2 regions of the Paenibacillus sp. FSL L8-0436 genome follow, and region 2 is predicted to be linked to the other one. Evidence: riboswitches for the same ligand, from Rfam matches in the RefSeq annotation. Region 2 holds a riboswitch; the other holds the start of a gene.
What was found. Region 2 has a riboswitch for cyclic di-GMP ahead of NSS79_RS02555 (collagen-binding domain-containing protein). Riboswitches for the same ligand answer to the same signal wherever they lie in the genome.
Positions count from the first base shown of each region.

Region 1 (5,890 bases), 170 kb from region 2:
CTTGCATGTTAAACGTAACTCGCCGGTTCATTCTACAAAAGGCACGCCATCACCCCTAGATCGGGCTCTGACTTTTTGTAAGCACACGGTTTCAGGTTCTATTTCACTCCCCTTCCGGGGTGCTTTTCACCTTTCCCTCACGGTACTGTTTCACTATCGGTCGCCAGGTAGTATTTAGCCTTAGCAGATGGTCCTGCTGGATTCATACGGGGTTTCACGTGCCCCGCACTACTCGGGATCCGTCTCGGAGAGAACACAGTTTAGGCTACAGGGCTTTTACCTCTATCGCGGGCCTTTCCAGACCTCTTCGCCTACCATATTCCTTTGTAACTCCATGTGAGACGTCCCACAACCCCAAGGGGCAAGCCCCTTGGTTTAGGCTGTTCCGCGTTCGCTCGCCGCTACTGACGGAATCACTATTGTTTTCTCTTCCTCAGGGTACTTAGATGTTTCAGTTCCCCTGGTCTGCCTCTATCTCCCCTATGTATTCAGAGAGAAGTAACTGCGAATTACCACAGCTGGGTTTCCCCATTCGGACACCCCCGGATCAAAGCTTGCTTACAGCTCCCCGAGGCAGTTTCGTTGTTCGCCACGTCCTTCGTCGGCTCCTGGCGCCTAGGCATCCTCCGTGTGCTCTTATTAGCTTAACCAATGCGTTTTCCGTTAGGAAAATCGCTAGTATCACTATTAATTAAAACTTGTTCACACAAGTTTCAGCTAAAAGATGTTCTAAAACGCAAATTCGTTTCGGTATCCAGTTTTCAAGGATCAAGGTGTTACTTGAGAGCTTAAACTCTCAAAACTGACCAACGAGTGAGTAACAGGCCTAAACCTGAGTTTTGGAAGCTAAGCTTCCGATTTGAATGTCACCGTTGCAGGTGACGATTCTCCATAGAAAGGAGGTGATCCAGCCGCACCTTCCGATACGGCTACCTTGTTACGACTTCACCCCAATCATCTACCCCACCTTCGGCGGCTGGCTCCCTTGCGGGTTACCCCACCGACTTCGGGTGTTGTAAACTCTCGTGGTGTGACGGGCGGTGTGTACAAGACCCGGGAACGTATTCACCGCGGCATGCTGATCCGCGATTACTAGCAATTCCGACTTCATGCAGGCGAGTTGCAGCCTGCAATCCGAACTGAGACCGGCTTTGCTGGGATTGGCTCCACCTCGCGGCTTCGCTTCCCGTTGTACCGGCCATTGTAGTACGTGTGTAGCCCAGGTCATAAGGGGCATGATGATTTGACGTCATCCCCACCTTCCTCCGGTTTGTCACCGGCAGTCACTCTAGAGTGCCCAGCCTTACCTGCTGGCAACTAAAGTCAAGGGTTGCGCTCGTTGCGGGACTTAACCCAACATCTCACGACACGAGCTGACGACAACCATGCACCACCTGTCTCCTCTGTCCCGAAGGCCGCCACTATCTCTAGTGGATTCAGAGGGATGTCAAGACCTGGTAAGGTTCTTCGCGTTGCTTCGAATTAAACCACATACTCCACTGCTTGTGCGGGTCCCCGTCAATTCCTTTGAGTTTCAGTCTTGCGACCGTACTCCCCAGGCGGAGTGCTTACTGTGTTAACTTCGGCACCAAGGGTATCGAAACCCCTAACACCTAGCACTCATCGTTTACGGCGTGGACTACCAGGGTATCTAATCCTGTTTGCTCCCCACGCTTTCGCGCCTCAGCGTCAGTTACAGCCCAGAAAGTCGCCTTCGCCACTGGTGTTCCTCCACATATCTACGCATTTCACCGCTACACGTGGAATTCCACTTTCCTCTTCTGTACTCAAGCCACCCAGTTTCCAGTGCGACCTCAGGTTGAGCCCAAGGTTTAAACACCAGACTTAAATAGCCGCCTGCGCGCGCTTTACGCCCAATAATTCCGGACAACGCTTGCCCCCTACGTATTACCGCGGCTGCTGGCACGTAGTTAGCCGGGGCTTTCTTCTCAGGTACCGTCACTCCGGTAGCAGTTACTCTACCGGACGTTCTTCCCTGGCAACAGAGCTTTACGATCCGAAAACCTTCATCACTCACGCGGCGTTGCTCCGTCAGGCTTTCGCCCATTGCGGAAGATTCCCTACTGCTGCCTCCCGTAGGAGTCTGGGCCGTGTCTCAGTCCCAGTGTGGCCGTTCACCCTCTCAGGTCGGCTACGCATCGTCGCCTTGGTGAGCCGTTACCCCACCAACTAGCTAATGCGCCGCAGGCCCATCTCCTTGTAGCAGATTGCTCCGCCTTTCATCCTTCGTCCATGTGAACAAAGGAATTATCCGGTATTAGCTACCGTTTCCGGTAGTTATCCCAGTCAAAGAGGTAGGTTGCCTACGTGTTACTCACCCGTCCGCCGCTAAGTTAATCCGGAGCAAGCTCCTTCATAACTCCGCTCGACTTGCATGTATTAGGCACGCCGCCAGCGTTCGTCCTGAGCCAGGATCAAACTCTCCAAATTGGTATTTAGAAAGAGCGATTGCTCAATTTGAAACATCTGACGAGAATTTACATTCTCAAGATGAAATTTCCAAAGCGTATAAATACGCTGTGAAACTCATCCATTTTGGATCTCACTTGCGTGATTTCCATACTCACTCGTTGTTCAGTTTTCAAAGATCAAGCTCGTTGTGAGTGTCGATTATCTCGTCACCAGCAACTCTTATAATATATCACGTTTGATTTAGAAACGCAAGCTTTTTTTGAAACAACTTTTCAGCCATTCCTTATTTACTTGGGTGCGCTCTAACAACGCTTACCTATAATACCCCACATCAATATAAAAAAGCAACCCCTTAAACAAAAAAAAGATAACCGGCTTAAATATTAAGCGGGTTATCTTAGGGTAATCATCATTCTATTGGATTAGTAGATCTTAGCTGCTGTATATTTGCTCGACGCTTTGGTGAAGCCTGTTTCTTTGTTCTTACCCAATCCGGCGTCCACTGTCGTATCAATCGTTACCCATTTGCCGTTAAGCAATACTTCATTCCAGGCATGATATACAGATACATAACTCGTATTGCCCATTACCAGCTTTGTCGGAATTCCTTCACTGCGGAGCATGGTGGCGAACAAAGATGCATAATCGTAGCAAATCCCTTTCTTACTAGCGAGTGTGTTGTCGTTGTTCGGGATATAATCCTGCGTAACATTAGCCGCTAAGGTGTAGTCGTACTTTACATTCGCCACGATGTAATTATAGATAGCTTGTACCTTTGCTTCATCAGTGGTCAGCCCTTGCGTAAGCTGCTTAGCTTTCAGTACTGCTTTATCGGAAGAATTCCATTTCACATTCTGTACGGAACTCAAATATACGGCGTTGGTGTTGCTCATGCTCAGGTCTACGGTTTCGGAAGAAAGTACTTTGTATTTGTTGCCGCTGGTGTTCTCTAGGACTGACACTTTATAAGCGCCATTCCCCTGCTGCAGTGGAAACGTTTCTGTAGCTTTGGAGGCATATAAGTTATAAGAGTAGCTCTTATTGTCTTTAGTAATCATGAGCTTGATACGTTTGTCCTTGGGAACATCATAGGAAACTTGGACAACCCCTTGGCTCAATTGCGATGTATTTAACCAGTCTGACTCTACGCTGGAAGCGTTAGCTGTACTTACTTGAACTGAAGTAACCAGGACGAACAAGGTCAAGAACATATAATAGAACTTCTTCATGGATAAAACCCCTTTCGGTAGCTGGCTGCCATCCATACCCGGGAAGGCCCTTTAGCTTTGCGTCCCTACCTTTCGATAGGTTTGCCGTTATCGTTTAAGCTTTATCTGTCTACTACTATTGGAATATACTAGACTCATCTTAAGAACAAACAAAAAAAGCCTCTTCATTCGGTAGCTGGCTGCCATCCTTACCGGGAAGGCCCTTTAGCTTTGCGTCCCTACCTTTCGATAGGTTTGCCGTTATCGTGTTTAGCTTTTATAGTTATATAGTATCATATTAATGCCTAGTTACAAGACCTAAATCACTAGATTTCTACTTAATTCATTTAAATTTTTATAATTTTAGCGTGGATAATCAGTCGATGGGTCGGATTTACCAAAGGATCACATGTAATGAGGGTAAGGATTTTATCTTGTTTATTCCCGTTCAGTACAGACACATCCGTAGGCTCAACAATCGAGATATCATAAACCTCGTATTTATACTCCTGATCGCTTGTCTTGACGGAAATGGTATCTCCGACCTTTACTTCATTCAGTCTGTTGAATAATCTCCCTGCAGTCCTAGACCTGTGTGCAGCTATGGCAGCATTGCCTATTTCACCGATTGGAGCGGTTTCCTTCATATGGGCTGCGGCATGTTTCATGTTGGCTTTGGTCGCCCCTTCCAATATGGGCAATTTCAAATCGATTTTGTCGATTGTGATAATTCCGGTCACTTTGCCGCCGACCTCTATTTCCTGCTCTGCCGGTTCGGCAGCCTGCGCTGGTTCATCCCCAGCTGATTCTTCTGCCAGCAGTGCAGTGACCTCGGCATACTGTTTTTTCAGATCGGGCTCTGACGAAGGGGCCAGCTCACTATAAGCCTGTTCAGCCTCCTTCAGCAGCTTCTCTTGCTGCCGGTCGTTATACCATTCGCTCGCTTTTGGATACAGCATGACTAGAACTCCTGCAATTATGATCAAATAGGAAAACTTACGCATCAAATCCCCCCGATCTTTTAGATAAAGAAACTCCACGGCCCGACATCTGACTTAAAATACCCATTTACGGCTGCCAAAGAAATTGATAATGACGGTGACGAACGTAACCAGCACTTTGGAAATCAGCACCTGAACTCCAAATTTGTCCGTTAGCAGATGCATCAGCAGCACTGATATCCCCAGTACAACCAGGTTCAGTATGATGAATCGGACTAATTGCATACGGTCAAAACTGTCCTTGCTAGTCTGACTCTTATCCTTAAAGGTCACCTTCTTGTTCCAAAAGAAACTGTTCGCTGTCCCTGCGCTATAAGAAATAATCTGTGCCGGGGTGTTCATCATACCCAGAGAATGCAGCAAGGTAAATACGGCGAAATCAATCAGCGTATTCAGTAAGCCTACAGCATTAAATTTTAAAAACTGGATAAATCCCGCATTCAGCTTCCTATCTGCCATAATCATTGTCCTCTTGCCGCTCCTCATGCTCCCCGCCCCGGTAACCCTTGGTCTCACGCACGATATACAGCGGTCTATCCTTGGATTCATCATATATCCGTCCAATATATTCACCTATTACGCCAAGCAGCATCAGCACGATGCCGTTAAACAACAAATTCACACCGACGATGGAAGCCCAGCCCGGAACCGTCCATGAGGTGAAAAAGATTCTCTGGAACAATACAAAGAACAGATACACAAAGCTGGAGAAGGAGAGAAAGAAGCCTACATATGAGGCTATTTTCAGCGGCTTATGTGAAAATGAGGTGATGCCGTCAACCGCAAACCGGATCATTTTCTTCAGCGGGTATTTGGTTTCACCTGCAAAACGTTCCTCCCGCACATATTCCACCATCGTCTGCCGGAAGCCGACCCAGCTTACCAAACCTCTGACATAGCGGTTTTTCTCTTTGAGACCGCGCAGCACATCGCATACTTTACGGTCGATGAGCCGGAAGTCGCCTGTATCGGTGGGAATCTCCACACTAGTCATGCTGCTGAGCAGACGGTAAAAGAGCTTGGCGGTCACTTTCTTGAAAATAGTCTCCCCATGCCGTTTCAGCCGCTTGGCGTAAACTACCTCATAGCCCTCTTTCCACTTGGCAATCATCTGCAAAATGACCTCGGGCGGATCTTGAAGATCCGCGTCAATCACCACAACAGCCTGGCCTTGCGCATAGTCCATTCCGGCCGTAATCGCGACCTGATGGCCGAAGTTACGGGAGAAGTCAATCAGCTTAACATGCT
Region 1 covers NZ_CP151955.1:711,703-717,592, reverse strand. Annotated here, with positions in the region: rRNA gene NSS79_RS03350 (23S ribosomal RNA) at 1-650, opposite strand, end outside; rRNA gene NSS79_RS03345 (16S ribosomal RNA) at 896-2,451, opposite strand; gene NSS79_RS03340 (transglutaminase-like domain-containing protein) at 2,856-3,662, opposite strand; cyclic di-GMP riboswitch class I at 3,676-3,758, opposite strand; cyclic di-GMP riboswitch class I at 3,830-3,911, opposite strand; gene NSS79_RS03335 (class D sortase) at 3,989-4,600, opposite strand; gene NSS79_RS03330 (GtrA family protein) at 4,697-5,101, opposite strand; gene NSS79_RS03325 (glycosyltransferase family 2 protein) at 5,091-5,890, opposite strand, start outside.
Region 1: another riboswitch for cyclic di-GMP. It lies ahead of NSS79_RS03340 (transglutaminase-like domain-containing protein); the one in region 2 lies ahead of NSS79_RS02555 (collagen-binding domain-containing protein).

Region 2 (5,890 bases):
ACACCCCATGCAGCACAATCTGCGCCTGCGGCCCATTCTCTTCAATGATGTATTCGATCCACTTTACATAATCCCGGCGTTCGGGCCAGCCAAATCCTATGTAATTGCCTGTGCTTTCACCATGTCCCCTGGCATCGGGAATCAGCACATTATAGCCCAGGTTTTCATAATAAATCTTGGCGTAGGCCCCCATATCCTTGGCTTTGCCGGAATAGCCGTGGGCAACGATTGCTGTACGTCCGGCTGCCCGCTCTGACGGCAGATAATAACCCCGCAGCTTCAGTCCATCCTCTGAGCTCATGTCGACATTCCGGAAGCTCTGCCGGGCGATCCACTCCGCCCCTTCTCCCCAGGATGCTCCGGCCACCGGCGGATCTACCTTCAGCGCGGGTGAATTCGCCAAAAACTCCTTAGGCGCCCGATGGATCGCCACTCCATAGAAAAAGAAACCCGCATAGGTCAATCCTCCGGCAATGACGATAATAATCGCCAGTATAATTACACTCCACATGAATATTCTCACCTTTCCTTCTCGTAGCTGTGGGATACTCCAGTCACAATCATGCGGGTTCCGCAATGATTTCTGCATAGTATAACATGGTAGCCTCGCCTGCGAGAAATGTACATATAACAGATGGATTAAATCTAAACGATTTGTTGTATAATAACCCTCCAAACTTAGGAAACACCCTATAAAAAGGCCGCTTCCGGGATTTCCTCTCCCGTAAGCGGCCTGAATTATGTTTAGAACATGGCGTCTGGACTGTTATTGGCCCGAGTGTGATTCAATGAAAGCCTCAGCGTTTTCGTCTGCTGGTTTTTGCCGTTCTGCTCAGCAGCAGACCTACTCCGGCAATAGCGAGACCGGTAATATAATAAGGTGCCGGGCTGGCTTCGCCCGTCTGCGGCAGACTCTCGGCTGTAACCACTGGCCCCAGCGGAATTTCTTCATCAAGAATAATCTCTTCATCCGGTACCGGAGCAGGTACTGGATCAGTCGCTGGAGTAGTCTCCGGCGTTGGCTGCACAGGCGAAGGTGTGGTCACAGGGCCCAAAGGCAGCGGATCCTCATCAATCGTAATCTCCTGATCGTCATTCGTACCAATCACCGTTGGTGTCGGCGCTGGTGTCGGGTCTACTGTTGGCGCTACACTCGTCGGCGCTGGCGTCGGGTCTACCGTTGGCGTTACACTCGTCGGTGCTGGCGTCGGGTCTACTGTTGGCGCTACACTCGTCGGTGCCGGCGTCGGGTCTACTGTTGGCGCTACGCTCGTCGGCGCTGGCGTTGGTTCTACCGTTGGCACTACACTTGTCGGCGCTGGCGTTGGTTCTACCGTTGGCACTACACTTGTCGGCGCTGGCGTTGGTTCTACCGTTGGCACTACACTTGTCGGCGCTGGTGTCGGCGTTGGTATTGGTGTTGGCGTTGGTGTTGGCACCGGTGTTAGTGTTGGTGTTGATGTCGGCGCCGGTGTTGATGTCGGCGCCGGTGTTGGTGTCGGTGTTGGCACCGGTGTTGGCGTTGGTGTTGGCACCGGTGTTGGCGTTGGTGTTGGCACCGGTGTTGGCGTTGGTGTTGGTGTTGGCACCGGTGTTGGTGTTGGTGTCGGCACCGGTGTTGGTGTTGGTGTCGGCACCGGCGTTGGTGTTGGTACCGGCGTTGGTGTTGGTACCGGCGTCGGTGTTGGTGTCGGCGCTGGTGTTGGTGTCGGCGTTGGCACCGGCGTTGGCGCTGGTGTTGGCGTCGGCGTCGGTGTTGGCGTCGCCGTTGGTGTCGGTGTCGGCGTTGCCGTTGGCGTCGGTGTCGCCGTCGGTGTTGGCGTCGCCGTCGGTGTTGGCGTCGCCGTCGGTGTTGGCGTCGCCGTCGGTGTCGGCGTTGCCGTTGGCGTCGGTGTCGCCGTCGGTGTTGGCGTCGCCGTCGGTGTTGGCGTCGCCGTCGGTGTCGGCGTTGCCGTTGGCGTCGGTGTCGCCGTCGGTGTTGGCGTCGCCGTCGGTGTTGGCGTCGCCGTCGGTGTTGGCGTCGCCGTCGGTGTCGGCGTTGCCGTTGGCGTCGGTGTCGCCGTCGGTGTTGGCGTCGCTGTTGGCGTCGCCGTCGGTGTTGGCGTCGCCGTCGGTGTTGGTGTCGGCTTCGGTGTTGGTGTCGGGCCGACTGGCGGCACCGTTCCCTCAAAGGTATGATGATGCATCTGAATATAACCGCTGAATCCTTTTGCAATAAGGGTACCATGCAGCTCAGCACGGCTGAACGCCACAAAGGCATGCGGCGCTAACATGGTGCCTTCAATGGTTGTGTTCCCATTAGCTACAGAAGAAGCTTCGTAGAAGTTGAACAGCACATTGTGAGATTTGCCGTTCCACATTTGAAAATCCGGAATGACGACCTTATTCCCGCTTACATTGATAATTACCGTGGCATTTCCTGCAATGTTGAACTGGAGACCGTTGGTAACCGCCAAATCCGCAGCAGTCAAATGAATGACATTAAAGGAATCCGGAGCGTTAATCGTCATTTTCCCTCCATCTCTGACAAAGGGCTGCGTTTGTTTCAGAGCAGCTAGTTCACTCGAACGCTGAATCAAAAATTGCTCCTCAGCTTGAAAATCAATCGGATGATCCTGCCGCGTACCTCCTTTAAGATCAGCTCCTGAACTTTTCATGCTGCCTCCATACACAGAGGTGCCATAAACTGTTCCATTTGAAAAGTCGATGTCTTTGCCGGCGATAAACACATCTCCGCCCGCAGCATCCTTGGATACTCCATATCCCTGAAGAGTAATGTTCCCTGCAGCAGCAAGCCGTCCATGGATCTGGTCATTGCTTTGCGCGAAATCTCCAAAGATAAAGGCGTTAAAATTCCCGGCGACTCCCAGCACCGGTGTTGGGGTGTACGGCATACTTGCCGCCGCCTCTACATTGATCCTCGGATGAAGCATATTGCCGATGGTTAAAATCCCCGTCAGAATCAAGGCTACTGATCTTTTCTTCAACAACGATATGTACCTCCTATGTAACTATTCTATGAATGCACAGATTAGCCCGTAACAACAAAAAGACCGCCAAGAAGGGTTAGCTTCATGGCGGCCGGACGATCGTGGCACCTTTAGAGTGCTGTAGATTCCTGACTTTGCGTCCCGCTCTTTCGAACGGTTTGCGATTATACATGAGAAGTTGGTAACAGTTGCATTCTATGTAGTCTATGACTTTTGTTACTTTCGGACTAGAATCAGTCTATCTCTTCACCCCTCCGTTTGTCAATCTATTCCTTATTTTTTTTGATAGATTCTCTGAAAAAGTCCTCAATCCCGCATCGCATAAGGGTTTAGTTGTATTCACCAATCACATGAAACAAATTTTTAATATTAAAAATTAGTATATTCGAACCACTTTTCAACTTTTGTCGAAACGGCAAAAAAACTGTCGCCAGCTCTTGGCAGCAGTTTTTAGTCATTGTCAATTTACATAAGTCAGCGGGCAACAGCCGGACTTAGAATTTGTATATTTTATAACAGCTGAACCCAGCCGATCATGGACACCCATAGTGGAACACTTAGAAACAACCCGAACAATAATCCGCGGCGGAGACTTCCCTCATAATTCATCACAATTCTCCTTTTTAATAAGCTTTATTTTTCAATATTTATTATTTCAATTTTAATATAAAATAATTCTTATAATTATTTTGTGAATTATGTCACATTGTTTCAACTGTTTAGAAATTCCATTGATTAATTTTTGAATAATCGGTTAAAATACGAATATACGTTCTTATTAGAGGTGATTGAATTTATGCATAGAGCGGAGAGTAACGATAATACACTGGTCAAATCCTATATATTGCTTCCGCTGATTTTATCAGCCTTTGAACGGGATTCAGCCATTATGTCGACACAACTGCGGACCCCCGCCCCATACATGGATGTTCTCCGTACTGCTGCGAATGCGGTTACTGCCGATCTGAGGGATGTGCGCGCCGAAATGAGGAAACGCGGAGTTAAGGTCTATGAACAGCAGCGGCTCCAGGTCGGCATCGAGGCCAAATTTATATGCCGGGGATATCATGAACGGATGCTGCTGCTGGATGACGTCATCGCTGCACAGGCTGCTATCCATATGCGCAAATACCTGGGACTCGATATCTCCGGCTACCACAGCTATGAGGAACAGTACAAAATCAAATCCGGCCCTCAAGCAAGCCTATAGACTTTGGTGCGTTGAAGAAAAAAACAGGCCTCGCCATGGGAGTCGGCAAGACCTGTAAAGTACCCGCTATAAATTACATTAAAACCTTCCAATAGCCCAATGTGCCGAAAATAACTACAAGCGCCACGGGATATAGAATCCTCCGGCTTACCTTATCCTTAAACGTAAGAAATAAACATAACATGCAAAGCCACGCAATAAGAAGACTGCCCATTTCCTATGCATACGCTCCTTCCTGAACACCTGATTGGCTCCGGCAGAGATAAGATACACAAAGCCCTATATTTAAAAAGATACCCGGGCAGCATCCCATTCATACCTGTATTCCAACGAACCGCCGGTACCGTCATAATATTTTCCGTCTATCCAAATTAGACTTGCCGATTCTGAAATTCCATAAGCGCTTCACCGCTCCCTTTGCGGAACAGGATGCTCCCAGAAGCCCAGCCGGCCCTTGGCCGGAATGTTGTCCTCCAGCGGAGTGACGCCCGTCAGTTCCCAGGCAAACCGTCCCTCCCTATAATCTCCAAAGATATATTCGCTGCCGTAGGGCCAGCCTTCTTCAGCCATACCAGCTGTAACTTCATAACAGTTTATCAGCGATCCTGTCGCTATAATCACTCCGGCAGGTAAATTGTCCGCCGTAAGACCATGACGGGCGAGCACCGATCGGAAAGGCTCCCGTAAGCATACTTCCTTATCAATCTTCAAACCGGCATGAATGGCGATTTCACCCCGGTAAGCTGTTCTCCAGGAACGGGTCTCGAATGATTTTTCACCAAGAGCAATGAGCGTCGCCCAAGGCTGCCGTATAGTCAAACATCGCATAACATCCTGCCCCCTTTCTGCAACAAAGGAAAGGCGCAGCCCACCGGGAATCCGGAAAACCGCGCCGCATATAGTTTTTTTGAGCTGCTGGTGAAGGAATTCGCCCCCGGCTTAAGCATTATGAGCGTAACCCACACCTATCTGTAAGGTTCAATTAGGTTCTGTATAATCTTTGCGGCGCTTCACTTCTCATTATAAGGTTCAATAAGGTTTTGTAAAGTTCCCCCCCGACGGTAGAAGAAATGGAAGATGGCTGGCTGCCTATTCTAAGGTTAAGGCTCCGGCTTTGCTTGATGCTGCAACTTTTTCCAAATCAGCAAGTCTAACTAAAAAAAAGAAAAGGATGGATCAACTTGAAAAAAACATTATTTTTTGTTTTTCACTGTAATGTTTATCTTTTCAATCGGCGGTACAGCGAATGCTGCTAACCCCCTCAAACTAAATGTAAACGGGGCCGTACAGGATGAGCTAACTTCTCCTTTGGTCAGGAAGAACGTGAGTTATGTTCCTATTCGCACTGCGCAGTCTTTGGGCTATAAGGTGAGCTGGAACAGCAAATCCAAAACGGTTTTGGTTGTTGACCCGCATACTTCGGACACATTGAGCCTTGCCGTCGGCAGCGGTGTTGCGAGGATGAATGAGGAAAAACTAGAATTAGATACGCCGCCTTTTGTTGAAAAGAACACCGTTTATGTCCCGTTACGGTTCATGAGCGGAAGTTTCGGAACGCTTGTTCATTGGGATTCGAAGAATAACGGTATTGTGATTATTTCTCCAAATCCGGAGACTCAGAAAGAATTGAACAGCGGCGATCTGGCTAAAGCAAGGTTAGCCGTCATTGGTTTGCCGCGGGTTCAATTTT
Region 2 covers NZ_CP151955.1:539,437-545,326, reverse strand. Annotated here, with positions in the region: gene NSS79_RS02560 (alpha/beta hydrolase) at 1-511, opposite strand, end outside; gene NSS79_RS02555 (collagen-binding domain-containing protein) at 798-2,987, opposite strand; cyclic di-GMP riboswitch class I at 3,074-3,163, opposite strand; gene NSS79_RS02550 (hypothetical protein) at 3,787-4,200, shown strand; gene NSS79_RS02545 (ASCH domain-containing protein) at 4,606-5,028, opposite strand; gene NSS79_RS02540 (copper amine oxidase N-terminal domain-containing protein) at 5,524-5,890, shown strand, end outside.